4 regions of the Pararhizobium sp. O133 genome follow, and region 1 is predicted to be linked to each of the others. Evidence: riboswitches for the same ligand, from Rfam matches in the RefSeq annotation. Region 1 holds a riboswitch; each other region holds the start of a gene.
What was found. A riboswitch is a leader RNA that binds a small molecule or an ion and turns the genes downstream of it on or off. The one in region 1 is predicted to bind cobalamin.

Region 1 (7,610 bases):
TTCATCTCGACCTCGCCAGAGACCTTCATGACGCGGCAGGTGCCGCAGAGGCCGCCTTCGCAGGCGGCGCCGATGCGCACGCCGGCCGCGCGCGCGGTCTGCAGAATGGTCTGGCCGGGCTGACACTTCGCTTCCTTGCCGGCCATGGTGAAGGTAATGGTCGCAACGGTGGCGCCGTCTTGCCCCGCTCCATCGCGGATCGCCAGTTCCTCCGCCGCCGGTGCGGCTGCCGGCTGGAAGCTCTCCTCATGATAGCGGGCCATGTCGAAGCCGACGCTTTCCAGCATCGCCTTCACGCCCTTCATGAACGGCTCCGGCCCGCAACAGAAAACCGTGCGTTCGCGGAAATCGGGGGCAAGCAGCGCCAGTTTCGAGGTTTCGATCCGACCGCGCAGGCCGTGCCAGCCGTGGCGTGGCGCATGGGTCTCGACGATGAAGCCGAGGTTCATCTTCGGCATGTTGCGTGCGATGTTTTCAAGCTCCTCGCGAAACAGGAGGTCGTCCGGCTGACGGGCGCAGGAGAGGAACGTAACGTCCGTCTGCGGCGCGCAATCGGCCATCCAGCGGGTCATCGACATCATCGGCGTGATGCCGGAACCGGCCGAGATGAACAGGTATTTCTCACCCGGGTGGCGCACGAAGGAGAAATCACCGAGCGGCCCGAAGGCCTTCAGCTTCATGCCCGGCTTCAGGTGATCGAACATCCAGCGCGTGCCGATGCTCGCCGCCTGTGCCTTGACGGTGACGGCAATCGAGAACGGACGCGAGGGCGTCGAGGACAGCGTGTAGGTGCGCATGACCGGATCGTCCGGCGTGACCGGCAGTTCGAGCGTGACGAACTGGCCCGGCAGATATCGAAACCAGCTATCCCTGTCGGCCTTGAAGCCGAAGGTCATCACATCCGGCGCCTCATGGGTGACGGAAATGCATTCCAGGAGCTGTTGCCGGTCGTTGAAGGGTTGCAGTTCGTCGAAGTGCCGGAAAGATGAAGCTATCGTCATGTCAGGCAACCCGAACCAGAGGGGTGGAGGCTCCGTGCAGGCGGTCAGCCAAGAAATTGGTGTACCATTCGACGAACTGCATCACGCCGCCCTCATGTTCCGGCGAATAGGGTCCGGGCTGATAGGCGGGCGAACGGATACCAAAAGCGTTTTCCTCGACGATCTGGCGATCCTGGTCGTTGGTCTCGGTCCAGACATGCGTCAGTTCCTCGAGATTGTAGTCGACGCCTTCGACCGCATCCTTGTGCACCAGCCACTTTGTCGTGACCTGGGTCAGTTCCGGCCCGAGCGGCAGGACGCGGAAGGTGATGGCGTGGTCCCCCAGAACATGGTTCCAGGTCGAGGGATAATGGAACAACAGGAGCGTACCGATATTGCTCTGGCTGACATCGTCGGACAGCTGGCGCTTGACGGCGCGTTTTCCCGACATCGTGTAGCTTTCGGCTTCCTGGATCAGCGGCATGCGGGCGACGCGGAACTGTCCGCTCCTGTCCATCTTGAATTCGCTCGGCAGGCCGGATGCCTCGCACTTTGCCCAATGCTCGGCGATGACCGGATCATCCTTGGCGCCCTGCACGCCAGTGGCCGTCGGGGCTTCCGGATAGGTGCGGCAAAGCTCCGGATGGTTGGCGGCGCAATGATAGCATTCGCGGTTGTTTTCCCAGACGAGCTTCCAGTTGCCCTTCTCGATGATCGTGCTTTCGAAGGCGACCTTGGTGTCCTTCAGATTGTGCGGCGTGACATAGGAGGAAACCATGTCGCGAACCGGCTGGAAGTCCATCGCGGCGTCGGCCAGGCAGATGAAGATGTAGCCGCCGATGGTTTCGCAATGGATCGGCTTCAGACCATGCTGGTTCTTGTCGAAATCCTCGCCCATCTGGCGGGCAAAGAGCAATTTGCCGTCGAGTTCGTAGGTCCACTGGTGATAGGGACAGACAAGCTTGGCGGACGATCCCTTACTCCCGGCGCACACCCGCGAGCCGCGATGGCGGCAGGAATTGTGCAGCGCCCGGACGGTGCCGGTGCGATCGCGGACGATGACGACCGGATATTCGCCGACCTGGACGGTGAAATAATTGCCGGCCTTCGGGATTTCGCAATCATGGCCGATAAACAGCCAGTCCTTGTACCAGATCTCTTCCATATCGAGCTTGAAGAGGCCCGGATCGGTGTAGAATGCCTGTTCCAGGCTATGCCCGGCGCGCCGGGTCTTCAATTTGCGGAGAACTTCGCTGCGGAGATCCATGATCTGTTCCTTGTGCTCGCCACGTTTCACGAGTTGCCGCGCACAGGAAGGAACCACCCGCGCCGGGAAAGCGCGTGGTTTCGTGGTTCATCTTCCGGCTGCCCGCCGCAACCAAAACATCAATGTCTTCACAAGGCTGGTTTCCGGGCTCTGGAGCCGTCCTTTCGGACTATCCCGGCGCCTTCCCGGATTTCTCCAGTGGCCTTTTGCCGAGGTTTCGCTCCACCACCGTTGCGGGGGCAGCGCCGGATTTTGACCGGCTTCCCAATTCTCCGCCTTCCCATCGAGGCGACACCTTGAGTGTCTTTATCTAGCCCTATCTTAAAGCCGGGCAGGCGTCGATTAGCGACATCCAATTCCAGAATGACGACAATGTTCATGCTGCCGTAAAAACGTGCGGAACCGTATATTTTATAAGCAAAAACAACAGAATTATCTAGAATTTCAGCAGACGCCGCGTTTTCAGCCAGCGGACCGAACCGGTCACGGAGCGACCGTCTCTTTACGACATTTCTCGACGCGTGAAATCGTGTCGCAACGCAAGCGCCGCACCATGATGGGCGGTTAACGTCCGGAAAGATTACGTTAACCTCGACGCTGTAATTTTCCCGATGGAGAGTTTTCGCCCCGGCCTGCTCAGCAAGCCGCTGTGATTCTGGTGCTGGCCCATGTCAAACCTGAAATATTTCGACGCTGCCGCCGTCAAGAAACCGGTTCAATCGCCGAAGGCCGCGATCTATACCGAGTTTCTGCGCACAGGACGCATCAACCGGCACAAGGACAATTGGGACGCGACCAAAAGGCGGTACCTGACCCATGATGAGGTAGCCGCCCGCACCGGCAAGAAGCTCGAAACGGCGGGAACCGTGACGCACGAGCGGATCAACGGCTTCCACCAGTCCATCCAGTTTCCGAAGATGCTGTTTCACCGCACGCTCGCAGGCAGCCCGCATCTCGGCTATTGCCATGTCACGGCGGCACGCACGAAATTCGCCAAGTTCGACGATGTGCGCTGGTCCTTCTATATCGCCAACTTCTTTTCCGACATCGGCGACGACGAGCGCTTCTTCGACAAGATCAAGATGGGCTATTCGCGGATGTACTTCGCCGTGGCGACAGAGATGGACGCCGAGGCGGGCAAGCTCAGCATCAACCGGGCCATCCACCAGAATGGCCTTCTGTTCCGCACCCGCGATCCGAAGGAAGCGCTGAAGAACGTCTTGATGCTCGGCGCACGCAACGAACAACTGCGGCGCATCATCAGCAGCCTCTAGAGCATCGTTCCCTTAATACGATTCATTCTGTTGGCTCAAAACGGCCGATCCACAAGAAGGATGGCGCAGAGCGATGCGACATCCATCGGTCCAGCCATCCGCCGCAGTGGGCGGCCGTTTTCAGCCAACCCGAAGGGCTGGATGAATTTTGGCCACGACCGGCGGTGGCCGTCTCAACCGCGGCTTCTGCTGCGCTTTTCGCCAGCCGCCTTGGTTCTGGCCAAAATTCCTTCCAGCAGAATGGGGCGTATTAAGGGAACGATGCTCTAGCCGCGCCTATTTCTTGTAGATCAGCCAATCCCTGCCGACCGGCGCCTCGTCCTCGACACCGTGAACGGCCGTGTGGTCACCGCCCTTCGCCTGCGCCCGGGCCATTGCCTTTTCAGCGAGATTGACAAGGGCGAAGGCGTTGCCGGCACTATCAGCCGTGCAGACTCCGACGGAGAGCGTGCCGTTGCCAAGACTTCGGCCGGTTTTCGGATGTTTGAACTCGGTGCCGCGAAGGCTGGCGCGCAGCAGCGAGAGCAGCCGGACGATCTCACCCTGATCGCTTGTGTTGAGCAGGAAGCCGAAACGAACGCCGTCGAGACGCACGGCCAGTCCGCTGGACGGAAATGCCTGCTGGATCACGCCGCCGATATGGCGGGCCAGGTGTTCGGGCAGCGCCGCGATCTGCTGGCCGGACAGGCGCGGACCGGGGTCGAGCTCGGCAATGGCGATGCCGCAGGCAAGCGGCCGCTCCAGTTCGCTATAGACGCGCGCGAGCGCCTTGTTGAAAGAGCGGCGGTTACCGAGGCCTGTTGCCGCATCGGTGAATTTCGTCGCCTCGAAATCCGCAAGCTCCTTCTGGATGCCGGCGATGACGGTCGATTGCGTGATGACGCTCTGTTCCAGCTCCGCATTCTGCGAAACCTGGCGTTCGGTCGCCTGCTGCAGGGCGCGGATGGAATTTTTCAGCACCGACTGGCCGGCCTCGTCCGTGTCGCCAAGGGCTTTCGAGGCCTCGCCGATGATGCGGCCGTAATCGCTGAGCGAGGTCTTTTCCCGCGTCAGCAGGGTCATGAAATTGCTCATCTCGTCCCGCACCATGGTGGTCGAGCGGGCAAGGACGCTGGCTTCGTGATGATGCGGAAGATATTTGCGGCCAAGCTCGTCCAGCGCAGCCTGGGATTTGTATTTCCCCAGCGCGATGAAGTCCCGCACCAGCTCCGGATTGGCACCGGCATAGGCTTCGTAGACAAGTTCGTAATTCCGGGGAACCGCGTCTATGCCCATCTGGTGCATGGCCGTTGCGATACGCAGCGCAAGGTCATTCGGCATGGATTTCTTCTGGGCCATTCTCGCTCCGGGTTCACGCGGGGTTTACATGGGTTAACACGGGGCACTTTCCGTTGTTCTAACCGGAACCCTCGGATTTTAGGCAATGGCCGTCCATTGGCGGACGAAGCCGCGAATGCCCTTGGCAAGGCCGCGCCAAGAGCTGTAAAGGAGACGTCAGCGCGCCGGGCCGGCGAGACTTGCAGGTCCGCGCCGACCCTTGGAAAGCGCATGGCCCTGATCATCGATACACGCACCGAACCGGACCGCGCCCTGGCGCTGGCCTGCGAAACGCTCGAGGCTGGCCTGCCGGTCGCGATCCCCACGGAAACGGTCTATGGGCTGGCAGCTGACGCGACCAATCCCGATGCCATCGGCCGCATCTATGAAATGAAGGGCCGCCCTCGCTTCAATCCGCTGATCTGCCACGTCGCCGATTTCGCCATGGCCGAACGGCACGTCACCTTCGATCCGATCTCACGCCGGCTCGCGGAGGCCTTCTGGCCCGGTCCGCTGACGCTGATCCTGCCGCTCAAGGGCGAAAGCGCCGTGCATTCGCTCGCCTCCGCCGGGCTCGATACGCTGGGCGTGCGCATGCCCGACGGCTTTTCGCGCGCCGTCATTGCCCGTTTCGGCCGACCGCTGGCAGCACCCAGCGCCAATACGTCCGGCAAGATCAGCCCGACCAGCGCCGCCCATGTCGAAGCAGACCTCGGCGACAAGCTCGCTCTGATCCTCGATGACGGACCGGCCGATATCGGGCTGGAATCGACGATCGTGAAGGTGGAGGGCGACGAGATCCGCCTGCTGCGGCCGGGCGGCCTCGATGTCGCCGATATCGAGAGGCTGACCGGCAGGACCGTCTTGCGCGCCGAAACCGCGGGCGCCGCGATCGAGGCTCCCGGCATGCTGGCGTCGCACTATGCGCCGGGTGCGGCCGTGCGGCTCGATGCCACCGACGTCCAGCCGGGCGAGGCGCTGATCCGGTTCGGCGGCAAGCCGCTGCCGGGCGAGGACAAGGCCGCGCTGGTGCTTGATCTGAGCCCGGCAAGTGACCTGCGCGAAGCCGCCGCCAATCTCTTTGCCTATATGAAACAGGCCGACGCCTCGAGCGCCGGGACCATCGCCTTTGGGGCAATCCCGAACGAAGGCCTGGGCGAAGCCATCCTCGACCGGCTCGAACGGGCCGCCGCGCCAAGGGATGGGGAAGCCCCGTGAACGCGCTACACACTCTATCGTCCCCTCTCCCCGCCTGCGGCAAAGACCCCCTCTGGCCTGTCGGCCATCTCCCCCACAAGGGGGGAGAGACCCAGCCGCCGACCCTCGTTTCAGATGATGGACAGAGCGGCAGGTTAAGCCCCTCCCCCTTGTGGGGAGGGGTTGGGGAGGGGTCTTTCCCATATGCGATGGTCTCCCCGCGCGCGGGGAGAAGGGACAAGCGGCAAGCCCCACCGCCTCACCAATGGAACGCTCATCTATGATCTCTCCCGAACTCATCGAAAGCTTCGCTGAAATCGTCGGCCCGGCCAACGCCCTGACAAGCCCGGGCGACATCGCACCCTATCTCGTGGAAACGCGAGGCCTCTACAAGGGAACGAGCCCGCTCGTGCTGAGACCCGGCAGCGTCGAGGAAGTCTCCGCCATCATGAAGCTCGCGACCGTGACCGGAACTTCGATCGTGCCGCAGGGCGGCAATACCGGGCATGTGGCCGGAGGGATTCCCCGTACGGGCGAAAACGACGTGGTGCTGTCGCTGGAACGGCTGAACCGCATCCGCGACATCGATCCCGTCGGCAATGTCATCGTCGCCGATGCCGGCTGTATCCTCGCTGATATCCAGACGGCGGCCGAGGCCCATAACCGGCTGTTTCCGCTCTCGCTCGGCTCGGAGGGCTCCTGTCGGATCGGCGGCAATCTCTCCACCAATGCCGGCGGCACCGCGGTGCTGGCCTATGGCAATATGCGGCAACTGTGCCTCGGTCTCGAAGTCGTGCTGCCGACCGGTGAAGTGTGGGACGGGCTGCGGCGGTTGAAGAAGGACAATACCGGTTACGACCTGCGCGACCTGTTCATTGGTGCCGAGGGCACGCTCGGGGTCATCACCGGCGCCGTGTTGAAACTGTTTCCGCAGCCGCTCGGCCATCAGGTCGCCTTTGCAGGATTGAGGAGCGTCGCCGATGCACTGGCTTTGTTCGACAAAGCGTCAAGCCTCTGCGGCCCGGCACTGACCGGTTTCGAACTCATGCCGCGCCTTGGCGTCGAGTTCACCGCGAAGCACATTCCCGGCGTCCGCGATCCGATGGAAACGACGCATGCCTGGTACGCGCTCATCGACATTTCCACTTCCGATTCGGCCGAAAGCGCGGAACGAATGATGCAGGCGCTGCTGGAAGCGGAAATCGCCAGCGGGCTGGTCGAAAACGCGGTGATCGCGACCAACGAGGCGCAGCGCAAGAGCCTCTGGCACATGCGCGAAAGCATGTCGCCGGCGCAGAAGCCGGAAGGCGGGTCGATCAAGCATGACGTCTCCGTGCCGGTATCCAGCATTCCCGCCTTCATGGCGGAGGCTGACGCGGCGGTGATGGCAGCCATTCCCGGCGCCCGCATCTGCTCCTTCGGGCATATGGGCGACGGCAATATTCACTACAATATCTCGCAGCCCATCGGCGCCGACAAGGACGCTTTCATCGCCCGCTGGCGCGAGATGAATGCGATCGTCCACGGTATCGTGCTGCGCTACAACGGTTCGATCTCGGCAGAGCATGGCATCGG
Region 2 (7,610 bases), 1.3 Mb from region 1:
CCAGCGGCGTTGCCCGGGCGCGGAGACGTCGCTCTACTACCATGCACTGGCCACCGAGGAGACAGACCAGATGGTCTCCGCCGCGACCGGCGAACCCTATGCCGACCTGCCGACAGCCTTTGCCTACAAGACCCGGGACCTGAGCCAGCCCGGCCAGTGCGGTTGCACGCCGGCCGGTCAGATAGCGACAAACCAGAGCACGCCGGATGACGGCAGCGGCATCGTCATCATCACGACGCGCAAGCCGCCGGAAAAGCAGATCCCGAAAAGCATGGTCGTCGATCGCCCCTATGACCCGGCCAACAGCAAGGTTCGGGTGGTCGGCCCAAGCTTCCTGCCCTCGCAGGAAAGCGCGATCGACCTGCGACATCCGACCGGCCCCGGCTACCAGCCGCAGCAGACCAACTGATCACTCGCCGGGTCGAACACCCCAGGCATCGTTGAACACGAGTTCGTCCAACGGCAGGCGCTGGCGCCAGCCTTTGACGGCCAGTTCCGGCTCCGAATAGAGCGTATCGACATAACCGAGGCACAGCCAGGCAATGATCTCGATATGCTCCGGAATGCCAAGCACGGCCTTGATATCCCGCTCATGGAAGATGCTGACCCAGCCGACGCCGACGCCTTCGGCGCGGGCGGCAAGCCACAGGTTCTGCACGGCGCAGACCGTTGAGAAGGCATCCATGCGCGGATTGTGGGTGCGGCCGAGAACGACCTTGCCGGCGCGGGTTGGGTCGCAGGTCACGCAGATGCTGACCGGCGCCTTGCGAATGCCTTCGAGCTTCAGCGAACGATAGGTGTCTCGCGCGGCGCCCTCGAACATCAACGCCGCTTCCTCGTTGGCACGCTGGAAGGCCCGAAACACCTCGGAGCGTTTCTCCTCGTCGCGCACGACAATGAAATTCCAGGGCTGCATGAAGCCGACCGAAGGCGCGCTATGGGCGGCGGCCAGCAATCGCGTGATCAATTCGTCTGGAACAGGTTTTGGCAGAAACTGGTCGCGAACGTCACGGCGGGTTTCGATGGCGCGGTAGACGGCGGCGCGCTCGTCCGATGAAAATGCGTCCGCCTTTACAAGGCGGTCTTGTGGTTCAGCCAGCATCGTTCGATCCCCAACAATGCGCAACCTCCCGCCGTCCGCGCGGGGCAGTCTATCTCACCAGGCCGGTCTTCTGACTGCGGATCACCCGACCTTGCCGCCTTCCCAAATCCATTGAGGATTCAGTGGCAGGAACCTGAAAATATTCAAGGTTCCCCAATACAAGGTCGTCCCCATCACAGCGTTGGGCACGTTCCGGATTTTCACCGGATTCCCGATTCTCCCGCTTTCGCGGGCACCTGACGCCTCAGATATGCCCATAGCGGGCCGCCGAATGCAAGGCGGTCCGCTCATGCGATATCACATGGCCGCTTCCGGATGCGGCGAACCGTCATAGGCGCCCCAGATCGACTGGTCGAAGCAGATCACCGAACCGGTCATCAGCCCGGACTCATCCGACGACAGATAGGCGCAGGCGCGCGCCACTTCAGCCGGGTCGACAAGACGGCCGAACGGCTGGCTCGCGGCCGCCTTTTCCAGCCAGTCGCTGGCAGCGCCGTGAAATTCCCGCTGGATGCGGTCCTCGCCTTCCGACGCCATCCAGCCGATGTTGAGGCCGTTGACACGGATGCGGTTGCGAAGCACGGCATAGGCCGTGTTCTTGGTCAGGGTCTCCAGCGCCCCCTTGGAGGCACAATAGGCGGAGATGAACGGCTGGCCGGCCTTGGCCGACATCGAACCGATATTGACGATCGTGCCCTCGATCTTCTCGCGACGCATGACCTTGATCGCTTCCTGCATCAGGAAGAACGGTGCGCGGACGTTGACGGCAAACATGCGGTCGAACAGTTCCGGGCTGGTATCGAGGATCGTGCCACGATCGGTGATCGCGGCCGCGTTCACCAGCGCATCGACGCGGCCGAACTCCCTGTCGCAGGTGGCGACCACCTTGGCCGCATCGGCGACCTCGCCGAGATCAGCCTGCACATAAACAACGCGTGTACCGGTCGCCTTGCCGATCTCGGCGGCCTTGGCCTCGCCCTTTGCGGCATTCCGGCCGCAGATCACGATGCCGGCTGCCCCCCGCTCGGCAAACAGCGATGCGATCGTTGCCCCGAGCCCCTGCGTCCCCCCGGTAACGATGGCAATCTTGCCGTCAAGCCGGCCATGATCCTTGCTCATTTCATTCCTCCATTGGTCATGACGCACAAAACGTCCGCCCGGTTGCCGGCGGAAGCGTGACATACAATTTGTGTTCGAGATCAGCTCAACTTCTTCTCGGATTGAGCCGCCAGTGCCACGTTGAAAGCCGCGGCGTCCCAGTCCGCGGCCAGCGCTTCATGCATCAGCTGTGCCTGTGTCTTCGGCGCCAGCCCGCCGAGCGGCGGATCGCGGTCGAGATTGGTCGGGAAGGAATAACCTTCCGCGCAGGAGGCGATGGCGCAGGCGGCCTCGGCCTGCGTCAGGCGTCCATCGGCCAGCATGGCCTTCAGCGCCGGGTAGAGCGTTCCGCTCATCCGTTCGCGATTGACGGTCTCCATCGCCCGGCCGAAGGCCGAGGAAACCTGAAGGAGATTGGCGACACGCTTGATGTTTTCCGAGCGATTGGTGCCGGCGGCGTGATAGAGCGCCGGATTGAAAAACACCAGATCGCCCTTCGACAGCGGCAGTTGGACGTGATGGCGATCGAAATAATCGCGGAACTCCTGGCGCTTCAGCGCAAGATAGCCGGGCACATAGGTCTGGCTGTAGGGCAGGAACAATGTCGGCCCGCTTTCCAGAGGCATGTCACAATGGGCGACCGCCCCCTGCAGCGTCAAAACCGGGGACAGCCGGTGCACATGTGCCGGGAATTGTTCGATCACCGCCGAACTCTGGAAGCCGAGATGGTAGTCGCGGTGCGCCGACTGGGCCGCACCACCCGGATTGACCCGATTGACCTGAGCCGTCATCTGGTAGCTCGGGCCGAGCCAGGCTTCGCTGACCAGCGCGATCAGCGCATTGCCGTAATAGGCGGCGAAATTCTCCGGATCCTTGAGGCAATGCTTTTCCAGCGAGTTCCAGATACGATCATTGGCGCCTGGCTTGGCAAAATGATCGCCGCCGCCGCTGTTCGTCCGATGCTTCTCGTTGATGATCTCGTCGAAGATGGCGCTTGCCGCGTCGATCACGGACGTATCGGTGAAAGCCTGTTTGAGCACGACAATGCCGGGACCGGTGGCAAAGGCCTCGCAGATTTCGGCGAGCACGGCACGGCGGCCTTCCGTCGTCGCTGCAGCCTTCAGCACACTCGCACCGTCATAGACCAGCACGTTCTTCTCGACCGCTGCCGCATGCGGATAGTCGCTCAATTGCGTCGTGCGCTCAACCTCAGCGCGGAAGTCGTCGAGATCGCAGGCCGCCTCGGTCAGCCAGACACGATCGGAACGCAGTTTCAGCGGATTGTCGGATTTCATGCCGTTTTCCTCCCGGCGAGTGATGTTTGATGGATGAACTATACCCGCCGGAAAAAGCTGATATAGAGCAGAAACACATCAAAAACACATCAGAAAGGCTCTTGCATGGCGCACGAATTTCTGGTCAAGGACATCGCGTTCCAGGCTGGCCTCAGCATCGCGACCGTCGACCGCGTGCTGAACGGCCGCGACGGCGTCCGCAAGCAGACAGAACTGCGGGTCCATGCCGCCATCCGCGAATTGGAAAACCAGCAGGCTGGCATCGAAATCCAGGGCCGGAAGTTCGGTATCGACGTGATCATGGAAGCGCCGGACCGGTTCACCGATACGGTGCGCGCCGCCTTCGAGAGCGAGAACGCCACATTCATGCCAACGGTGTTTCGCTGCCGATTTCATTTCGCCGAGTCGATGCGGCCGCAGGAGATCGTCCAGCGCCTCGATCGCATTCGCCTGCGCGGCACCGACGGCATCGTGCTGAAGGCGCCTGACGTGCCGGATATCGGTGCCGCCGTCGCGCGGGCTGAACAGGCAGGCATCACCGTCGTGACACTGGTGACCGACCTGCCAAACGCGCCGCGCACCGCCTATGCCGGCGCCGACAACCGGGCCGCCGGTGAAACGGCCGCCTATCTGATCGGCGAGCGCTTTGCCGGACAGCAAGCAACTGTGCTCGTTACCCTGTCAAGCAGCCGTTTCAGGGGCGAGGAGGAACGTGAGATCGGCTTTCGCCGCACATTGCGCGAACGGTATCCGTCGATCGCAATCGTCGAGATCAGCGAAGGCCTTGGCCGTGATGCGGCAACCGGCGCGCTTGCCGCCGAGGCGCTCGCGGCCAATCCTGCGATCAACGCGGTCTATTCGATCGGCGGCGGCAACCGGGCGGTGCTTGCAGCCTTCGCGGCAGCGGGGTTTTCCTGCGCAATCTTTGTCGCGCATGACCTCGACGCCGCCAATCTCGACCTGCTCATGTCACGTCGGATTCACTACGTGCTGCACCATGACTTGAAGAAGGATGTCCGCGCCGCTTTCCGGGCGATCATGGGCCGACGCAATGCGCTTTCCATTCCGGGCATGCCGTCGCTCTCGGCGGTCGAAGTCATCACGCCCTACAACATCCCAAGCCAAGCAGGTTAAGACGGTCAGCCGCCTGTTCGGTCGGCATGACCTTGTCCGCGTCCTGCTCGACGTCGAAGACCATCTGGACACGGTTGCGGCTGCGCGGTTTGGCAAGATGGCGGATCAGCGCCACCTTGTGGTCACAACCAGGCTTTATGCTTTTGCAATGGTCATAGGGATTTCATTCGGCGTCGGCGCTGGAGCGGTCATAGGAACCGCGTTAGGCAATACTCCAGTGGGGATTGCCATGGGCATAGCTATTGGCGCGGCCTGCGGCTGGGCGGTTTCAACGCGAGATCGGTTTTGAGCCACGCGGCTGCCGTGTTCCCTGCTCAAGCGCGAGTTTCATTTAAACAGGCTGGTTTAGGCAAGCCTCAGGCGGAAAGGATAGCAACCTTTCGCCTGATGCGCACGAAATCGCCCGCCTCGCGCGTTTCGAGTTCCAAGGCAGGCTCCTTTCGGAGCGCCTTCTTGAGGGTCGCTGCGCCATATGTCTTCAATTGAAAACCGGGTTTTACCACCCGCAAAGCCGCCCCCAACTTGCCGAGAAAGACCCATCCATCCGTCACCTCTCCGTCGAGCGTGCGAATAGCTTTTTGAACAAGCGGCAACAGGGGTGGCGTCGTGGGAACGACAGCCTTTTTTACAGGAACTGGGTTGGCGGAAGGTTTCGCCGCCTTTTCCGGCTGGCCGATGACATGGAAGATGTCGCAGCTCTGTCGAAACGATAGCGAGGCCTTTTCACCGCCGATACCGATAACCCTTTTGCCTGCACCACGCAAATGGATCGCCAGCGGTGTGAAATCGGCATCACCCGAGACGAGGCAGAACGTGTCGGCTCGATCTCCAGCGAGAAACTCGACGGCATCGATCGTCAGGCGGATGTCGCTGGAATTCTTTCCCTTGGCCGGACTGCAAACCTGCACCGTGTCGATCGCGTATTGCGGCGCCTTGTCAAGCCAGGCACTGCCGGCGCCTTTGGCAAAATCCCCGTAGGCACGCCGGGCCACCAGCACTCCCTGGGAACTGATCACTCCGAAGACCTGGGCCGCACGCGCCGCCGAAACGTTTTCCGAATCGATGAAAATGACCACTCTCGACTGCATGTCCTGATCTCTCCCCGGCTTTGACAGAAACAATGGGGAGAGACGTCATGACGCGCAAGCAGACGCGCGCAACTTTGACGCGATATCGTTAAGACATACTGTGCAGACTAGCTCGACTGCGATGCTTCCGCCTCATAGCGCACGAAAGCGAATTCAGCGCCGTCGGGCGACCAGTTGGGGACGTTGATGGTGCCCTGCCCGCCGAACAAGTCGAACAGCACGCGCGCGTTGCCGCCATCAGGATCCATCAAGCGGAGCCGGACATCTAGGTCGCGCGGGTGGTCGAAGACGTCGCCGTCATAGGAAAGCACCAGCAGATGGCGCCCGTCGGGAGACGGATGCGGGAACCAGTCGCCGTATTCGCTGTCGGTGACGCGTTCGACATCCGAACCACCGGGGCGTATCCGCCAGATCTGCATGCGGCCGGTGCGGCTGGAGTTGAAATAGATCCATTCGCCATCGGGACTGTAGTCCGGACCGTCATTGCGTCCTTCACCGAAAGTCAGCCGGCTCTCCTCGCCGCCCTCGACGGGGATGGTGTAGATATCGAACACGTTGTCGCGAATGCCGCAATAGGCGAGCGTCGATCCGTCCGGCGACCAGCCATGCCAGTAGGACGGCCTGTTTTGCGTCACCAGCTTCGGCGTACCACCGATTGCCGGCAGCGTGTAGATGGACGAGGCGCCGAATTCGGTCTTGTCGCTGATGACGATCGTCCGGCCGTCAGGCGAAATGCCGTGGTCGTTGTTGCATTCCCGCGCAAAGCCAGTGTCGATCAGCACGGGCTCTCCACCGGAGAGAGGCAGCCGATAGAGCAAGCCGTCTCCGTTGATCACCAGCGCGGTACCGTCGGGCGAAAAATTCGGCGCTTCGACCAGCCGGTCCGTCTGCCAAACGACGCGGCTCCTGCCGCTTTCCAGAGTGTAGATTTCCACCGAACTGCGCATGCCATCCCCAAATTCGAAAGTCTATCGGTCACGGAACCGGTTGGTGATCGGATAGCGACGGTCGCGGCCAAAGTTCTTCTTGGTGATCTTCACGCCCGGTGCAGACTGGCGGCGCTTGTATTCGGCGATGTAGAGCAGATGCTCGATCCGGTGCACGACTGCCTCTTCATGGCCACGCGCGACGATCTCCTCCGTGCTCATCTCCTTTTCCACCAGGCATTCGAGAATGTCGTCGAGCACCGGATAGGGCGGCAACGAATCCTGGTCGGTCTGGTTCGGGCGAAGCTCCGCCGAGGGTGCCTTGTCGATGATGTTTTTCGGAATGACCTCGCCGGAGGGGCCGAGCGCACCCGGCGGCACCGTCGTGTTGCGCCAGCGCGACAGGCCGTAGACCTGCATCTTGTAGAGATCCTTGATCGGATTGAAGCCGCCGTTCATGTCACCGTAGAGGGTCGCGTACCCAACCGACATTTCCGACTTGTTGCCGGTGGTGACAACCATCGAGCCGAACTTGTTGGACAGCGCCATCAGGATCGTGCCGCGCGTCCGGCTCTGCAGGTTTTCCTCGGTGATGCCGCTCTCGGTTCCCTCGAACGTTTCCGACAGCGCATTGAGAAAGCCCTGAACCGGCTCCTCGATCGGAATGGTGTCGTAGCGGCAGCCCAGCGCCTTGGCGCAATCCTCTGCGTCCTTGAACGAATCCGACGAGGTATAACGATAGGGCAGCATCACCGTGCGCACCCGCTCCTCGCCCAGCGCATCGACCGCCAGCGCGGCGCAGATCGCCGAGTCGATGCCGCCGGAGAGGCCAAGCACGACGTTCTTGAAACCGTTCTTGTTAACGTAGTCGCGGAACCCCAGCAGGCAGGCGCGATAATCGGCCTCCTCCTGCTGCGGCAACCGGGACATCATGCCCTGCCTGCACACCCAGCCGTCGCCGTTCCGA
Region 3 (7,610 bases), 1.5 Mb from region 1:
GCAGACGTCGACGCCGTCGTAGAGCACTTCGCCAGCGGTCGGATCGATCAGCCGGTTGATGTGACGGATCAGCGTCGATTTGCCGGAACCCGACAGGCCCATGACCACCATGACGCCGCCGGCGGGCATGGAGATGTTGATGTCCTGCAAGCCGAGCACGTGGCCGTGCTTCTCATTGAGTTCTCCTTTACCCAGGCCTGCCTTGACCTGGTCTACGAACTCCCGTCCGCGCGGGCCGAAGATCTTGTAGAGGCTCTTGACCTCGATTGCGTGACTAGCCATGGATCACCTCCGAATGCTTCTGCAGCCGTCTGCCGTAAGCTTGGCTGGTCCGGTCAAAAATGATGGCGATCGCAACGAGCGCAAAGCCGTTGAGGAAGCCGACGGTGAAAAACTGGTTGTTGATTGCCTGAAGGACGTTGCGGCCGAGACCGCCGACACCCACCATTGATGCGACCACGACCATGGCCAGCGACATCATGATCGTCTGGTTGATACCGGCCATGATGGTCGGAAGCGCCAGCGGAATCTGTACGTTCTTCAATCGCTGCCACTGTGACGACCCGAAGGCATCGGCAGCTTCCAGCACTTCCTTGTCGACGAGCCGGATACCGAGATTGGTCAGGCGGATCATCGGCGGCACCGCATAGATGACGACGGCGATCAGGCCCGGAACCTTGCCGATACCGAAAATCATGACGACGGGGATGAGGTAGACGAAGCTCGGCATCGTCTGCATGACGTCGAGAATCGGATTGATGATCGATTGCGCCCGCTCCGACCGCGCCATCAGGATGCCGATCGGAATGCCGATCAGGATGGCGATCAACGTACAGACCGTGACCATCGCCAGCGTGATCATCGTGTCGTTCCACAGACCGACAAGACCGATGGCGACCATCGACAGGGCGGTGCCGACGGTGATGCGGATGTTGCGGCTGCCGTAATAAACGATCGCGACCATGAGGGCCAGGATGACGATCCATGGTGAATTGACGAAAAGATTTTCGAGAAAATTCAAGAATACCTGGAGCGGCTGAACCAGGACATCGATCGCGTTGGTGTAGGCGCGGACAAGTCCCTTGAAACCGTCATCGACGCTCTTGCGCACGACGCGGATGGTTGTTTCATCGATAGCCGGAAATTTACAAAGCAGATCTGGTAAGAAACTGCATACTGACGCCATGTCGTTCCCCTTTTTAAACCGGAAATTTTATAGGCCGGCTGCGTCACCGAACTGAGTTGATCAGTTCCAGCGCAGACTTTTGACTGGTCTCTGCGGACCCCGGCATGGTGATGCGTTGCGCACTTGCGAAAATTCGCGTTTCAGCCCTTCGGCATGAAACGCCGGAAACGGTGCTTTCCTCCCGTCCCGGCGGAAATCTCGCAGGTTCCTGTCGCAACCACTTTGTTGTTTGCGACCTGGACCGGCTTCTGCGCATTGCACTTATATCCAGAGGCAAAAAAGCAGCGGGCCTTGCGGACCGCTGCTCCGTCATGAAGGCTCAGAGAGCGGCCTTGACCTTCTCGGCGACGTCCGGGGCAACCCACTTCGTCCACATATCCGGGAAGGTTTCCAGGAAGTACTTGGCGGCATCTTCGTTGGTGCCCTGGTTTTCATCCATCCAGGCCAAAACCTTATTGACCGTACCGTTGTCCCAGTTGCGTGCCTTGACATAGTCCATGGCAACGCCTGCCTTTTCGGAGAATGCCTTGGTGACGACCGTGAAGACGTCCGAAGTCGGGTAGGAGTTGACCTTCGGGTCCGCGCAATCCGGAACGGCCGTGCAGGCGTCCCAGTCGGCCTTGTTGTGCTCGACGCCGAACGACAGGCGGGTCATCTCGTACTTGCCGAGGATAGCGGTCGGTGCCCAGTAGTAGCCGAGCCAGCCCTTCTGTGCGCTGAAGGCGTTGGAGATCGACCCATCGAGGCCGGCAGCCGAGCCGGTATCGACAAGCGTGAAGCCTGCGTCTTCGGCCTTCAGGGCCTTGTAAAGGTTGGCAGTCGAAACCTGGCAGTTCCAGCCCGACGGGCAGTTGATGACGGCGGCCTTAGACGGATCTTCCGGAGCCGGGAACAGTTCAGGATGCTTAAGCGCGTCCTGGACCGTCTTGATGTCCGGGTGAGCGTCGGCGAGGAACTTCGGAATCCACCAGCCTTCGACGCCACCCTCGTTGAGGATCTTGGCAGCTTCGATCAGGCGACCTTCCTTGATGGCGGCGTCGAGCGGCGTGCGAACGGCGTTGACCCACATTTCCGGGGCCATGTCCGGCTGGCCCTTTTCGTTCATCGAGGTGAAGGTCGGCATGGTGTCGCCGGTTACCAGGGTGGCGGTGCAGCCATAACCGTTCTCGAGGATGAACTTGTCAACCTGAGCTGCGACGCCGGCGGATGCCCAGTTCATTTCTGCGATGCTGACTTCGCCGCATTCGGCGGCCGAAGCCGAGCCGGCGATTGCGTAGATGCCAGCGGCGATGATTGTGGAAGCGAGGAGCTTCTTCATGTTTAAGACCTCCCAGTCTCAATGCAGCCATAAATCTTTGGGGTCGGCCAGGACACTGCACCCCTGGGAACCCGATTGTTCAGGTCGAAGCAGGCCGGGGGGTCTTGGAGGCAAGGCCATTCTTTCATCCCCGCTGCGACGGCGTCAGATTTTTTTGTCTGGCCAGACAAGTCGATGCTGGCCATCCCTCTTTTTACCGTTGAAGGTAGCGTAAGTGTTCCGCCGGATAAATCAACCTCTGGAATGTTCCAACGGAGTACACAGTGTTCCGAACGGTGCAAAAACGCACGCGCAAGCTGTTGAATTTTAATGAGGCGGCTGATGACTTCGTGCAAAACGACCGCTTGGCGGCCTCATTTTAGGGATGGTTCACAAAGGTGCCGGAAGGCCCGTTTTGTCGTAGACAGATTCTGTTCCGTATGCGCCGTAGGGAGCTTTTTTCGCCGCGATGAAAAAAAGTGAAAAAAAAGACGAATTCACCTTTGGTTAAGGTCTCACTAACCATCCGGTAACTCCTCCCGGGCTAATTGTGTTGCTGCGGCAGGGCATCCTGTCGCCAGCCCGGATCAGGTTTTGCGTCCCGGGCTGGAGCGATCTCCGGGTGTTTGCCGGGGTGGCCATGCGTCTATTGTGGCAAGCCGCACAGTCCTTGAATGGATTGGTGCGGTTTTCGCGTTTGACGGGGTAACTCATGCCGTTGGCCCATCATGACGCAAAAAAAACCGCGCCACTTGCGGGGCGCGGTTTGAAAGTCTGCTGGGAGATGTATCAGCCGACGCTGCGCGTGCGGACGAAGCCGAGCGGGCCGAAAGGCGCCGACATCACGACGTTGCGTTCACGGGACTGGTTTGCCGGAACAACCGAGTTCCATGCGATCTGGACGAAATTGGGCTTGCTGAAGATGAACAACATCGGACTTTGACCTTGCGGGTGGAGCGACCCTTCGCTCCTTGTTTGATAGCGCTGATATACGCCTCCTTTGGCGCAAAGCAACCAGTGTTTTTGTCACGCCATGTCGCTTTTCGGATAGTGTGGCATCAAGGGCATACAAACCTTGCCGCAGTGCGAAAAAGTGCGTGAACGCAGTGTCTCAAATAGGGCGAGAATGCGGCGAAATATGGCTTTTCCTGTGCGAGGCGCGATGTTACACGGGCGTCATGACAAAGACGATCATGCTTCAGGGAACCGGCTCCGATGTCGGAAAAACAGTACTCGTCGCGGGCCTCTGCCGTGTCGCATCCAATCGCGGCCTGAAGGTCGCGCCGTTCAAGCCGCAGAACATGTCGAACAATGCCGCCGTCTCGGATGACGGCGGCGAGATCGGCCGTGCCCAATGGCTGCAATCGATGGCGGCGCGCATCCCGTCCTCGGTGCACATGAACCCGGTGCTGCTCAAGCCGCAATCGGAGACGGGCAGCCAGATCATCGTCCAGGGCAAGGTGGCCGGACAGGCGAGGGGGCGCGACTATCAGGCGCTGAAACCGAAGCTCATGGGCGCGGTGATGGAAAGCTTCGAGACGATCCGGGCCGGAACCGATCTCGTGGTGGTCGAAGGCGCGGGATCGCCGGCCGAAATCAACCTCAGGGGCGGCGATATCGCCAATATGGGCTTTGCCACTCGCGCCGGCGTGCCGGTCGTGCTGGTTGGCGATATCGACCGGGGCGGCGTCATCGCTTCGCTGGTCGGCACGCATACGATCCTGCCTGCCGAGGATCGGGCAATGATCAGCGGCTACATCATCAACAAGTTCCGCGGCGACGTGTCGCTTTTCGATGACGGCATCGCCGCGGTCGGCGGTTTTACCGGCTGGCCCTGTTTCGGCGTCGTTCCCTGGCTGAAAAGTGCCGGTCGCCTGCCGGCCGAGGATTCCGTGGTTCTGGAGAAGCTGGCGCGCGGCGGTGGCAAGGCCTTGAAGGTCGCGGTCCCGGTCCTGTCGCGCATCGCCAATTTCGACGATCTCGATCCGCTCGCCGCCGAGCCGGAAGTCGATCTCGTCTTCGTGCGTCCGGGCGACCGCATTCCGGCGGATACCGGGCTGGTGGTCATTCCAGGCTCGAAGGCGACGATCGCCGATCTCGCCGATTTCCGCGCACAAGGCTGGGATCGCGACCTGCAGGCGCATGCGCGCCGGGGTGGCCGCGTCATCGGCATTTGCGGCGGCTACCAGATGCTCGGCGAGCGCATCACCGATCCCAACGGTATCGAAGGGAACGTGCGCGAGATCGAGGGACTGGGACTGCTGTCCGTCGAGACGGTCATGGCGCCGGAAAAGACCGTGCGCAACAGCAGCGCTCGCTCGACGGTCTATGACGTTGCACTCGAAGGCTACGAAATCCATCTCGGCCGCACGACCGGCGCCGATTGCGCCCGCCCGGCCGTGATCATCGACGGCCGTGCGGACGGCGCGGTGTCCGCCGACGGCACGGTCAGCGGCACCTATCTGCACGGGCTCTTCACCAGCGACGCCTACCGCGCGGCGCTGCTCAGGAGTTTCGGCATAGAGGACGGCGGTCTCAACTATCGGCAGTCCGTTGATCAGGCGTTGGATGATGTCGCGGCGGAACTGGAGGCCGTTCTCGACCCGAAATGGCTCGACGGATTGATGTCATGATGATCGGGGATATCCCGTCCGACGCATTGTCGCATAGGGCCATTTTCGACCATGTCCCGGCAGGGGGCTCCGATTGACAGGCTCCAGCCAAGCGCCTAATCATCGATCATTGGATGGTTCCCGGCATGCCGTTGTATGTCGGGAGTAAATGGGAATGTGACGGGATGGACCCAAGCCGGGCATCCTTATCGCAGCCGACCCCGCGACTGTAGAACGGTCAGGGTTCGCCATTCGGGAAAACCGGACTTCCGGACGGGCCGCATCGGGCGGCCGCGGGAGACAAGGTCCAACCGGAAAAGCCACTGGAGTGTCATTGCGATCAGCCGGGGCCGGACGCCTCTCATTTCTACGAATCGTCCACCTCTTCGCAATGCCAGCCGATTGCGGTCACGCAATCCGGCGTCAAAACTCCGGGAAGGCGAGGCGAACCCGTTCGTGCCTTTGGGCACGTGGCGCCGTGAGCCAGGAGACCTGCCAGCCACAAGGGTATCGTGCCCGAACCAGGGAGGGAGACTCCCGATGCCAGCACGGAGGTTGTCATGGCTTCATCGATCCGTTCCACGAACGGCGCATATCCTATATCCGGGCCTGCCAAGGCGCGACCGTCCGTCATGTTCGTGCATCGCGCTTCAGCCTGAGGCCGGGATCGTCCGATGACATCGACAGAGTCAGGACCCGTCCTGGTCCTCGGCGGCGCCCGCTCCGGAAAGTCGACCTTTGCCGAAAAACTCGTCGTCACGTCGGGTCTCGCCATGCATTACGTCGCGACCGGGAGGGCCTGGGATGGCGAGATGCAGGCAAGAATTAACGAGCATCGCGACAGGCGCGGGCCGGACTGGCGGACCCATGAGGAACCGCTCGATCTCGTCGCCTGCCTGTCGGCGATCGACGCGCCGGAGCGGATCGTTCTCATCGATTGCCTCACTCTGTGGGTGACCAATCTGATGATGGAAGACCGCGACATGGTGAAGGAATTTACAAGGCTTGCGGCTCACCTGCCGCAGGCGAAGGCCCGGCTGGTGTTCGTTTCGAACGAGGTCGGGCTGGGTATCGTGCCGGAAAACCGGATGGCGCGCGATTTTCGCGACCATGCCGGCCGGCTGCACCAGATCGTTGCGGAGAAATCCGCTGAAGTCTATTTTATCGCGGCCGGATTGCCGCTGAAAATGAAGGGTTGATCCATGACCACCGCAAAGTCCGCTCACGGCAAGATCCCGGCAACGGTCATCACCGGCTTTCTCGGAGCTGGCAAGACGACGATGATCCGCAACATCCTGCAGAACGCCGAAGGCCGCCGCATCGCGCTGATCATCAACGAGTTCGGCGATCTCGGCGTCGATGGTGATGTCTTGAAGGGCTGCGGCGCGGACGCCTGCACCGAGGACGATATCATCGAACTGACCAATGGCTGCATCTGCTGCACCGTCGCCGACGACTTCATCCCGACCATGACGAAGCTTTTGGAGCGCGACAACCGCCCGGACCACATCGTCATCGAAACCTCGGGCCTCGCTTTGCCGCAGCCGCTGATCGCCGCCTTCAACTGGCCTGATATCCGCAGTGAGGTCACCGTCGATGGCGTCATCACGGTCGTCGATAGCGCCGCTGTCGCCGCCGGCCGTTTCGCCGACGATCACGACAAGGTCGATGCGCTGCGCGTCGAAGACGACAATCTCGACCATGAAAGCCCGATCGAGGAGCTTTTCGAGGACCAGTTGACAGCCGCCGACCTCATCATCCTCAACAAGACCGACCTTCTGGATTCGACCGGCCTTGCCTTCGTGCGCAACGAAGTCTCTTCGCGCACCAGCCGCAAGCCGGCGATGATCGAAGCCAGGAACGGCGAAGTCTCCGCAGCCGTGCTGCTCGGTCTCGGCGTCGGAACCGAAAGCGACATCGCAAACCGCAAATCCCATCACGAGATGGAACATGAGGCAGGCGAGGAGCATGACCATGACGAATTCGACAGTTTCGTCGTCGAACTCGGCGCCATCGCCGATCCCGCCGCCTTCATCGAAAAATTGAAGCCGATCATCGCCGAACACGACGTGCTGCGCCTCAAGGGTTTTGCCGACGTTCCCGGCAAACCGATGCGCCTGTTGATCCAGGGCGTCGGCAGCCGCATCGACCAGTATTTCGACCGTGCCTGGGCCGCCGGCGAAGCCCGCCGCACCCGCCTCGTCGTCATCGGCCTGCATGACATGGACGAAGCGGCGGTACGGGCGGCGATTGCCGCGGCGGTTTGAGGTCTTTCGATCGTGCTTGTGAATTTCCCCTCCCCAACCCCTCCCCACAAGGGGGAGGGGCTTGACCTGCGTTTGCCGCTCTTGAGCGAGTCCGCGATCCGGACATGCTTCTTGACCGAGGGGAACTTGCGTGTCGCGAGAGCACGGCAGGTTAGCCCCGCCCCCTTGTGGGGAGGGGTTGGGGAGGGGACTTCTTCCCGCGCACGGGGGGTAACATGCATCTCCTCCTAGCCCAGAAGGGCACGATC
Region 4 (7,610 bases), on a different replicon from region 1:
CCGCCAATAGGCATGCGGCAAAACTTCAACACGCACGAAAGTGCAGGTTCGAAAGCCGCAATGCGCCATCCAGATTTCCTCCCGTGGATGACAATACGGCGCATTAATGCAAAACACCGCCCAAGCGTCAATGGAATGTCGGGCTTTACGTCGGGTGGCGAGAATATTTGAATTATATTACAAATAGCCGTTGACGAAAAAGAAATGCCGATATTAGCTGCTCGCGGGAGGCGAGCATGCTGATCCTTGTTACCGGGGCGACCGGCAAGGTCGGGCGGCACTTCATCGCTGGGCTGCTTGACGATCCGCGATTTGCTAATGCGCGCATTCGTGCGCTTTGCCATAACCGGTCATGCGATGAAACGCACCGGATGGAGGTAGCGCGGGGATCGATCGCCGATCGCGGTGTCGTGACCGCAGCGCTTCGTGATGTCACCCATGTCGTCCATCTCGCCACCTGCAAGGAAACGCCGGAAGACGTCATGAACGTAACGGTCAAGGGGCTGTTCTGGCTGCTCGAAGAGTTCCGTGTCAGTCCCACGGCCCAGCAATTTATGCTCATCGGCGGCGATGCTGGAATTGGCCATTTCTTTTACCGTCACGACGGACCGATTACCGAGAAGACCCCGCATCAGGCCTATCCGGGTAGCTACGCACTATCAAAGGTTCTCGAAGAGGTGATGCTGGAACAGTTCGGCATCCAGTACGACCTGAACGGCTGCTGCCTGCGCGCGCCATGGATCATGGAGAAGGACGACTTCAAATACACATTGTCTTTCGGGAACGACGTCTTTGGCGGCCCGGACTGGAAGGCGATGGTGCCGGCAGAGGATGCGCGACGTTACGCGAAGGACGGAACCGTGCCGCTGTTGCTCGACGCGGATGGACGGCCGCTGAAGCGGAATTTCGTCCATGTCGAGGACCTGGTTTCGGCCATCCTGGCGGCACTCGACAATCCGCGCGCCAAGCGGCAGCTCTTCAACATCTGCATGGACGGACCGGTGGATTACCGGGCGGTGGCGGACCACCTCGCGGCAACGCGCCGCCTCGGCAGCATCGATATCCCCAGCCAGTATCATTCCAACTGGATGGACAACAGCAAGGCCAAGTACCTGCTGGGCTGGCAACCGAAATACGATCTGGAATTGCTTATTGACTCGGCATGGCAATACGAGCGTTCGGCAACTGATCCTCGCATCGTCTGGTATCCGGGTTAGTCGTGTGGCGGACGCGTCGTTCGCCGTTTCAATGGGAGGAAGCAATGAGAAAAGCACTATTGCTTGCAGCCGCGACACTCGCCCTTGTGGCGGGATCCGCCGTGGCCCAGGAAAAAAAGCAGCTCGTCATCGTCGTGAAAGGGCTCGACAATCCCTTCTTCGAGGCGATCAACCAGGGCTGCCAGAAATGGAACAAGGAAAACGCCAGCTCGGAATACGAATGCTTCTACACAGGCCCCGCCTCGACATCGGACGAGGCCGGGGAAGCGCAGATCGTCCAGGACATGCTCGGCAAGCCGAGCACGGTGGCCATGGCGATCTCGCCATCCAACGCCAAGCTGATCGCGCAGACGATCAAGACCGCCGCGCCGACGATCCCGATCATGACACTCGACGCCGACCTGACGGTCGAGGATGCGGCGCTGCGCAAGACCTATCTCGGTACCGACAACTATCTGATGGGCAAGCGCATCGGCGATTTCATGAAGGAAGCGCGTCCGGCCGGCGGCAAGGTCTGCTCGATCCAGGGCAACCCGGGCGCCGACAACATCCTGCGCCGTGCGCAGGGTTGGCGCGATTCCCTGTCGGGCAAGGAAGGCCTGACCGAACTGAAGGGTGAAGGCGGCTGGACCGAAGTCGCCGGTTGCCCGGTCTTCACCAATGACGACGGTGCCAAGGGCGTGCAGGCGATGACCGACATCCTGGCTGCCAACCCCGATCTGGTGGGCTTCGGCATCATGGGTGGCTGGCCACTGTTCGGCGCGCCGCAGCCCTACCGTGACCTGTTCAAGCCGATGGCCGACAAGATCGCCAGCAACGAATTCGTCATCGGCGCCGCCGATACGATCGGCGATGAAGTCGCGATCGCCAAGGAAGGCCTCGTCACCGCCCTCGTCGGCCAGCGGCCGTTCGAAATGGGCTACAAGGCGCCGACGGTGATGATCGACCTGATCGAAGGCAAGACGGTCGAAGATCCGGTCTTCACCGGCCTCGACGAATGCACCAAGGATACGGTCGATACCTGCATCCAGAAGTAAGCGCGATACCGGAGCGTCCTTTGGCGGGCGCTCCGGATTTTTTTCGAACCTCAATCTATCCGGTACTGGATGTGCTGGCGGCCATGATGGGCCGAACGCTCGACAAAGGCCCGGACGCCAAAGACATCGGCCATCAGATCCTCGGTCAAAACTTCTTCCGGCGTACCGGCTGCAACCACCTTCCCGCGATGCAGCACCGCCAGCGTATCGCAGAACATCGCCGCCAGATTGAGATCGTGCAGCGCGACGACGCTGGTCACCGGCAGGCGCGCGACCAGCGACAGGATTTCCAGCTGGTGCTGGATATCGAGATGGTTGGTCGGCTCGTCGAGCAACAGTTCGGTCGGTACTTGCGCAAGCGCCCGGGCGATATGGACGCGTTGGCGTTCGCCACCGGACAGCGTGTGCCAGAGCTGGTGCGCCCGTCCTCGCATGCCGACATGATCGAGCGCCGCGTTGACGGCGGCATCGTCGGCCAGGTTCCAGGGCGAAAGCGGTCCGCGATGCGGCGTGCGGCCAAGCCGGACGACATCCAGGACCGTCACCTGCGCATCAGTCGTCGCCTGTTGTTCGACGAAGGCGACCCGTCTGGCGATATCCAGGCGCGGCATGCGGGCAATATCGGCATCCCCGAGCGAAATGATTCCGCTCTTTACATTGCGCAGCCGGCAGATGAGCCGCAGCAGACTTGATTTTCCCGAGCCGTTCGGCCCGAGCAGGCCGAGCATTCCGCCCGGCTTCACCTCTATATCGATGCCGTTGACGATCATCGTGTTGCCGGCCGACCAATGGACGTCGCGAACTGAAATGCTCACACCGGCCTCCTTGCCTTGTACAGGATGAGGGCGAAGGCCGGCGCGCCGAACAGGGCGGTGACGACGCCGATCGGCAGGATCTGCTGGGGAATGATGACGCGCGAGACGATGTCCGCTGCCACCATGAAGATGGCGCCGATCATCGCCGAGGCCGGCAGCAGCCGCCCGTGGCCGGGGCCGACGATGAAGCGTGCTGCATGCGGGATGACCAGGCCGACGAAACCGATCGAGCCGACGACGCTCACCATGGCGGCCGTCATCAAAGCCGTTGCGCCGAGCAGGACGATGCGAACGCGGGTGACGGCGATGCCGAGGGAGGCGGCCGCATCGACGCCGAAGGTGAAGGCATCGAGCGCACGGGCATAGAACATCGCAGCGAAAAAGCCGATGAGCGCCACCGGTGCGGCGAGATAGACATCCGCCCAGCGCACGCCTGACAGGCTGCCAAGCAACCAGAACATCACACCCCGTGCCTGTTCGGCATTGGCCGAGGTTGTGACGATATAGGAGGTTAGCGCATTGAAAAGCTGCGACCCGGCGACGCCTGCAAGAATGATCCGGTCGGCACCACCGCCGGAACCAGCTGCCAGCGCCGAGACCAGCACGAAAGCGACAATGGCCCCGATGAAGGCGCCGGTCGAGAGCGTCAGCACCCCATAGCCGAAACCGAGGATCATCACCGCGACCGCACCCGTCGATGCGCCGGCGGAAATGCCGAGCACATAGGGTTCCGCCAGCGGATTGCGCAGCAGCGCCTGCAGGATCGCGCCAGACAGCGCCAGTGCTGCACCGGCGCTTGCCGCCATCAGCGCGCGGCTGAGGCGATAATCCCAGACGATGCCCTGATGGATGCGGCTGAGCTCGAACGATGCGCCGAACAGCCGATTGGCCACCGCCTTCGCCGTCGTCGCCAGCGGAATGGAAATCTCGCCGATGGAAACGGCGAGACTGATCATGAATCCGAGCACCAGAAAGGTCGAAGCGGCGAGCGCGAGGCGCGCCCACCACCATCGACCGACCGGCACCGGTTGGTTGATCGCAAGGCTCACTGCGACAATCCGAAGGATTTGATGCCCTGCGCCAGGATCTCGATGCCGTCGATCGTGCGGATGGTCGGGTTCATCGACTGCGCGTCCATCTGGACGAAGCGCTTGTTCTTCACCGCGTCGAGCTGGCTCGTCACGGGATCTTTTTCGAGGAAATCGATCTTCACGGCCGGATCATCGGCGGCGTAGCGGCGGCGGTCCATGGTGGCGATGACGATGACCGACGGATTGGCTTCGGCGATCGTTTCCCAGCCGACCAGCGGCCATTCCTCCTCGGTCGTCACGACATTCTTCGCGCCGAGTGCCTTCAGGATATGGGCCGGGGCGCTGTTCTTGCCGGCGATGAAGGCGTCGCCCTGGACTTCCTTGCTGGAAAACCAGAACACGATCGGGAGCGCGCTGGATTTGGCGTTGCCGATCGATGCGACGGCGGCCGCCTCACGGGCCTTCAGGTCGGCAACGAGGGCGTCGCCGCGAGCCTGGACGTCGAAGATCGCAGAAAGCTCATGGATTTCCTGATAGATCAGATCCATCGTGAAGAGTTCCTTGCGCACGCCGTCGCCGCCGTCCGTATTGATCTTGGCGGCGCAATCGGCCGGCGCGATATAGGAATTGATACCCAGTTCGGAAAACTGCTCGCGCTTGCCGACCGAACCCTGCGGGCCGACATGCCATTCGAACTCGGCGGCAACCAGATCAGGCTCCTGGCCGACGACGGATTCGAAGCTCGGATCATTGTCCGCCAGCCGCTTGATCGACTGGTTGACGGCCTCGTATTTCTTCAGCACCGGGCCGACCCAGACGGCGGTGCCGGCAATCTTGTCGGCAAGGCCGAGGGAGAACAGGATTTCGGTCATGCCCTGGCCGATCGACACGATTTTTGTCGGCGCCTTGTCGAACGTGACGGTCTGGCCGCAATTGGTGAGCTGAAGCGGATAGGTCGTCGCGTCGGCAAAGGTCGGGGCGGAGAAGCCGGTGAGCGCAAGGAGAGCCGCCGAAAGCGATGTCAGCCAGCGGGAGGCGCGAATGGATGTGTATGGCATGATAACCTTCTTGAAAAACGAAAGCGGGCGCAGGGTTTGTACGCGCTTCGAGGATTGGGATCGGAAACGGAAAGAAAACGCGATTGCGCGATGCGCGTAGCCGGACGAGACCGGCTCGCTGTCACGAAGACGCGGTTTTCGGGGCGCCTAAACGCAGGCGAAACGTTCCGTTCGAGAAGGAATCGAGGATGGATGCGGGATGGGGCGGTCGAAAGTGGTCATTTGGGCTCCTGTTCCGGGCAACCCCGCCCGGGTTTGTGGATTTGCTTTCGACGGCAGGTCTCCTGGCTCGCGGATATCTGTCTCTCGCCTGCCTTCCCGCCTGAACCCTAAGGTCCGGCAGTGGCATGACACCATTGAGGTATCACATGGGCGATCGGCAATCCGCTTACAGTTGCGGGGGCAGCCACGGTCTTGGTCCCTGTTGGGTCTTCCGCACCGTGTTCCCTATTAATCCCCTCGAAGTCATCCATCGGGGAACCGTCATGCTTGACTTAGTCCGAGCGCTGTATTGTCGTCAAGTCACGGAAAACGGCCGCGCGCCGCCGGCCGTTTCAAGGTGTCCGAAAAACCCGGGCGTATCGCCGGGTCAAGGCATCAGCTGGCCGCCATTGACCTCGATGATCTGGCCGGTGATGTAGCCGGACAGCGTCGGCGAGGCGAGGAACAGGTAGGTTCCCACGCACTCCTCAGGCGTTCCAACGCGGCCCATCGGCACGGTCTTGCGCTGTGCGTCCAGCATTTCCGGGCTGGTATAGCGATCATGGAACGGCGTGGCGATGATACCCGGCGCAACAGCGTTGACTCGGATATTGTCGCCGGCAAATTCCTTGGCGTGGCCACGCGTGATGGTCGAGACGAAACCCTTGGAAGCCGCATAGAGAATGGCACCATTGCCGCCGCCGTTGCGGGCGGCGATCGATGTCGTGTTGATGATGAAGCCGCCTTGTTTCTTCAGCCAGGGATGCGCTTCCCGCGTCGCTGCAAGGACGGAGCGGGCATTGAGGTCCATGACGCGCTCATAATGAGCATCGCTCATTTCCGAGGTCGCCACGCGACCAAGCATGCCGCCGGCATTGTTGATCAGCCCGTCCAGACGGCCAAAATGAGCGGCGGCTTCTTCCACCACCCGTTCGGTCACGCCGTCGGCCGAGACGTCGCCCTGCACCAGAACGGCCTTGCCGCCGGTGCCGGTAACCTCGGCGAGCAGATCCGCCGCCGGCTGCTTGCTCTCGTTATAGTGGATGGCGACGCTTGCGCCCTGGGCTGAAAATGCGCGCACCAGCGCCGCGCCGATCCCCGTCGATGCCCCGGTGATCAGGACGGTCTTTCCGTCCAAATCGGGAATCCTGATCCCGTTCCACAGTGCCTCTGCCATATCCCGTCCTCGATAAATCCAGCAAAATTGCCGGACGGGAGAATAGCGTCCGGCGCGCGATTAGCCAGCCTCTTTACGCCCAGTCTCGCAGGTTCTGATATTGATGACTTTTGCCGCGCGGCCTGGCGTTCAAGACCGGGATTCGATTGCTTTCCGCAATCCCGTGATCAGCAGTTCCGTCATTTTTGGCGTAAATTGGCGAGCCGTCATGCTGGCGCGAAAGAGGTCTTCGAAGCCGCGATTGTAGGACAAACTCCGCATCGCTTCCGACGCGTCCCGCACCCTGCCCAACTGCCCGGTTGCTGCGACTTCGATGACGTTGGCCAGGAAATTCCGCGATGGGCCGAGTTGAAGCGAGAGCGACAGGGCGTCTTCGAAACGACCGATGCGATAAGCACTGAGCGCGCGTGTCAACAACACGTCGGGAAGCACGTCGCTTTCCAGCCGCGTCGCCCTGAATGCCAGCCCCTTGCCTTCTTCCCATCGGCCGATGGTAAAGAGATAAAGTCCCAGTCGCGCCGGGATATCGCTGTTGTTGGGGTTGAGCGTCATGCCGGTATAGCCGGTCTCGATCGCTGCCAGGATCTGGCCGGTCTGGAACTGGCTTATCATCAGCGCATATCGGCTGCGGTCGGAAAACGGCGCCAGCAGGACGGCGTCGTTTGCCAGCTTGCGGGCGCGGTCGGAGAGCAGGGTCGGCACCTCCGGAGAATCCATGGCCAGAAGCACGATCGCCAGTTCCGCCTTGGCGCCAGCGTCGTTGGGGGTGGTCGTCAGCGTCAGCTCCAGGCAATCACGCGTGCCGGCGATCTCCTGCGCATCGCCATGTCCCAAAGCAGCCTTCGCTCTCAGCACACAGCCATTGCCGAGCGAGGGATCGTCGAGATCGCGCAGCGTCTCGATATTGTTGATGACGCCACGCGTGCCGGCGAGTTTTCGTGCCAGACTGCTGGCAAGCTCCCAGTTCTTCGGCGTGATGCCCACGGCCCGTTCGAGTTGGCGTTCGACACCGGAGAGCAGAGCTTCGCCGGTTTCCGCATTTTCCACCTGCCACCAGACGAGGCGTTCATGGGC

Region 2: another riboswitch for cobalamin. It lies ahead of bluB (5,6-dimethylbenzimidazole synthase); the one in region 1 lies ahead of ACST81_RS18870 (aromatic ring-hydroxylating oxygenase subunit alpha).
Region 3: another riboswitch for cobalamin. It lies ahead of cobU (bifunctional adenosylcobinamide kinase/adenosylcobinamide-phosphate guanylyltransferase); the one in region 1 lies ahead of ACST81_RS18870 (aromatic ring-hydroxylating oxygenase subunit alpha).
Region 4: another riboswitch for cobalamin. It lies ahead of ACST81_RS24725 (ABC transporter substrate-binding protein); the one in region 1 lies ahead of ACST81_RS18870 (aromatic ring-hydroxylating oxygenase subunit alpha).

Annotation. Positions count from the first base shown of each region.
Region 1 covers NZ_CP196426.1:3,895,146-3,902,755, forward strand. Annotated here, with positions in the region: gene ACST81_RS18865 (2Fe-2S iron-sulfur cluster-binding protein) at 1-1,001, opposite strand, end outside; gene ACST81_RS18870 (aromatic ring-hydroxylating oxygenase subunit alpha) at 1,003-2,247, opposite strand; cobalamin riboswitch at 2,365-2,561, opposite strand; gene ACST81_RS18875 (DUF6656 family protein) at 2,916-3,521, shown strand; gene ACST81_RS18880 (GGDEF domain-containing protein) at 3,798-4,859, opposite strand; gene ACST81_RS18885 (L-threonylcarbamoyladenylate synthase) at 5,070-6,056, shown strand; gene ACST81_RS18890 (FAD-binding oxidoreductase) at 6,316-7,610, shown strand, end outside.
Region 2 covers NZ_CP196426.1:2,561,541-2,569,150, reverse strand. Annotated here, with positions in the region: gene ACST81_RS12270 (DUF2865 domain-containing protein) at 1-409, shown strand, start outside; gene bluB (5,6-dimethylbenzimidazole synthase) at 410-1,102, opposite strand; cobalamin riboswitch at 1,146-1,357, opposite strand; gene ACST81_RS12260 (SDR family oxidoreductase) at 1,400-2,221, opposite strand; gene ACST81_RS12255 (phytanoyl-CoA dioxygenase family protein) at 2,302-3,495, opposite strand; gene ACST81_RS12250 (LacI family DNA-binding transcriptional regulator) at 3,601-4,629, shown strand; gene ACST81_RS12245 (NYN domain-containing protein) at 4,986-5,717, opposite strand; gene ACST81_RS12240 (TolB family protein) at 5,825-6,664, opposite strand; gene ACST81_RS12235 (NAD+ synthase) at 6,686-7,610, opposite strand, start outside.
Region 3 covers NZ_CP196426.1:2,431,742-2,439,351, forward strand. Annotated here, with positions in the region: gene ACST81_RS11645 (quaternary amine ABC transporter ATP-binding protein) at 1-282, opposite strand, end outside; gene ACST81_RS11650 (ABC transporter permease) at 275-1,186, opposite strand; gene ACST81_RS11655 (glycine betaine ABC transporter substrate-binding protein) at 1,506-2,504, opposite strand; gene ACST81_RS11660 (hypothetical protein) at 3,196-3,426, shown strand; gene ACST81_RS11665 (cobyric acid synthase) at 3,662-5,116, shown strand; cobalamin riboswitch at 5,214-5,609, shown strand; gene cobU (bifunctional adenosylcobinamide kinase/adenosylcobinamide-phosphate guanylyltransferase) at 5,770-6,294, shown strand; gene cobW (cobalamin biosynthesis protein CobW) at 6,298-7,362, shown strand; gene cobN (cobaltochelatase subunit CobN) at 7,578-7,610, shown strand, end outside.
Region 4 covers NZ_CP196427.1:498,816-506,425, reverse strand. Annotated here, with positions in the region: gene ACST81_RS24750 (ATP-binding cassette domain-containing protein) at 1-14, opposite strand, end outside; gene ACST81_RS24745 (NAD-dependent epimerase/dehydratase family protein) at 237-1,217, shown strand; gene ACST81_RS24740 (substrate-binding domain-containing protein) at 1,262-2,254, shown strand; gene ACST81_RS24735 (ABC transporter ATP-binding protein) at 2,305-3,024, opposite strand; gene ACST81_RS24730 (FecCD family ABC transporter permease) at 3,066-4,025, opposite strand; gene ACST81_RS24725 (ABC transporter substrate-binding protein) at 4,115-5,158, opposite strand; cobalamin riboswitch at 5,416-5,658, opposite strand; gene ACST81_RS24720 (SDR family NAD(P)-dependent oxidoreductase) at 5,748-6,536, opposite strand; gene ACST81_RS24715 (tetratricopeptide repeat protein) at 6,666-7,610, opposite strand, start outside.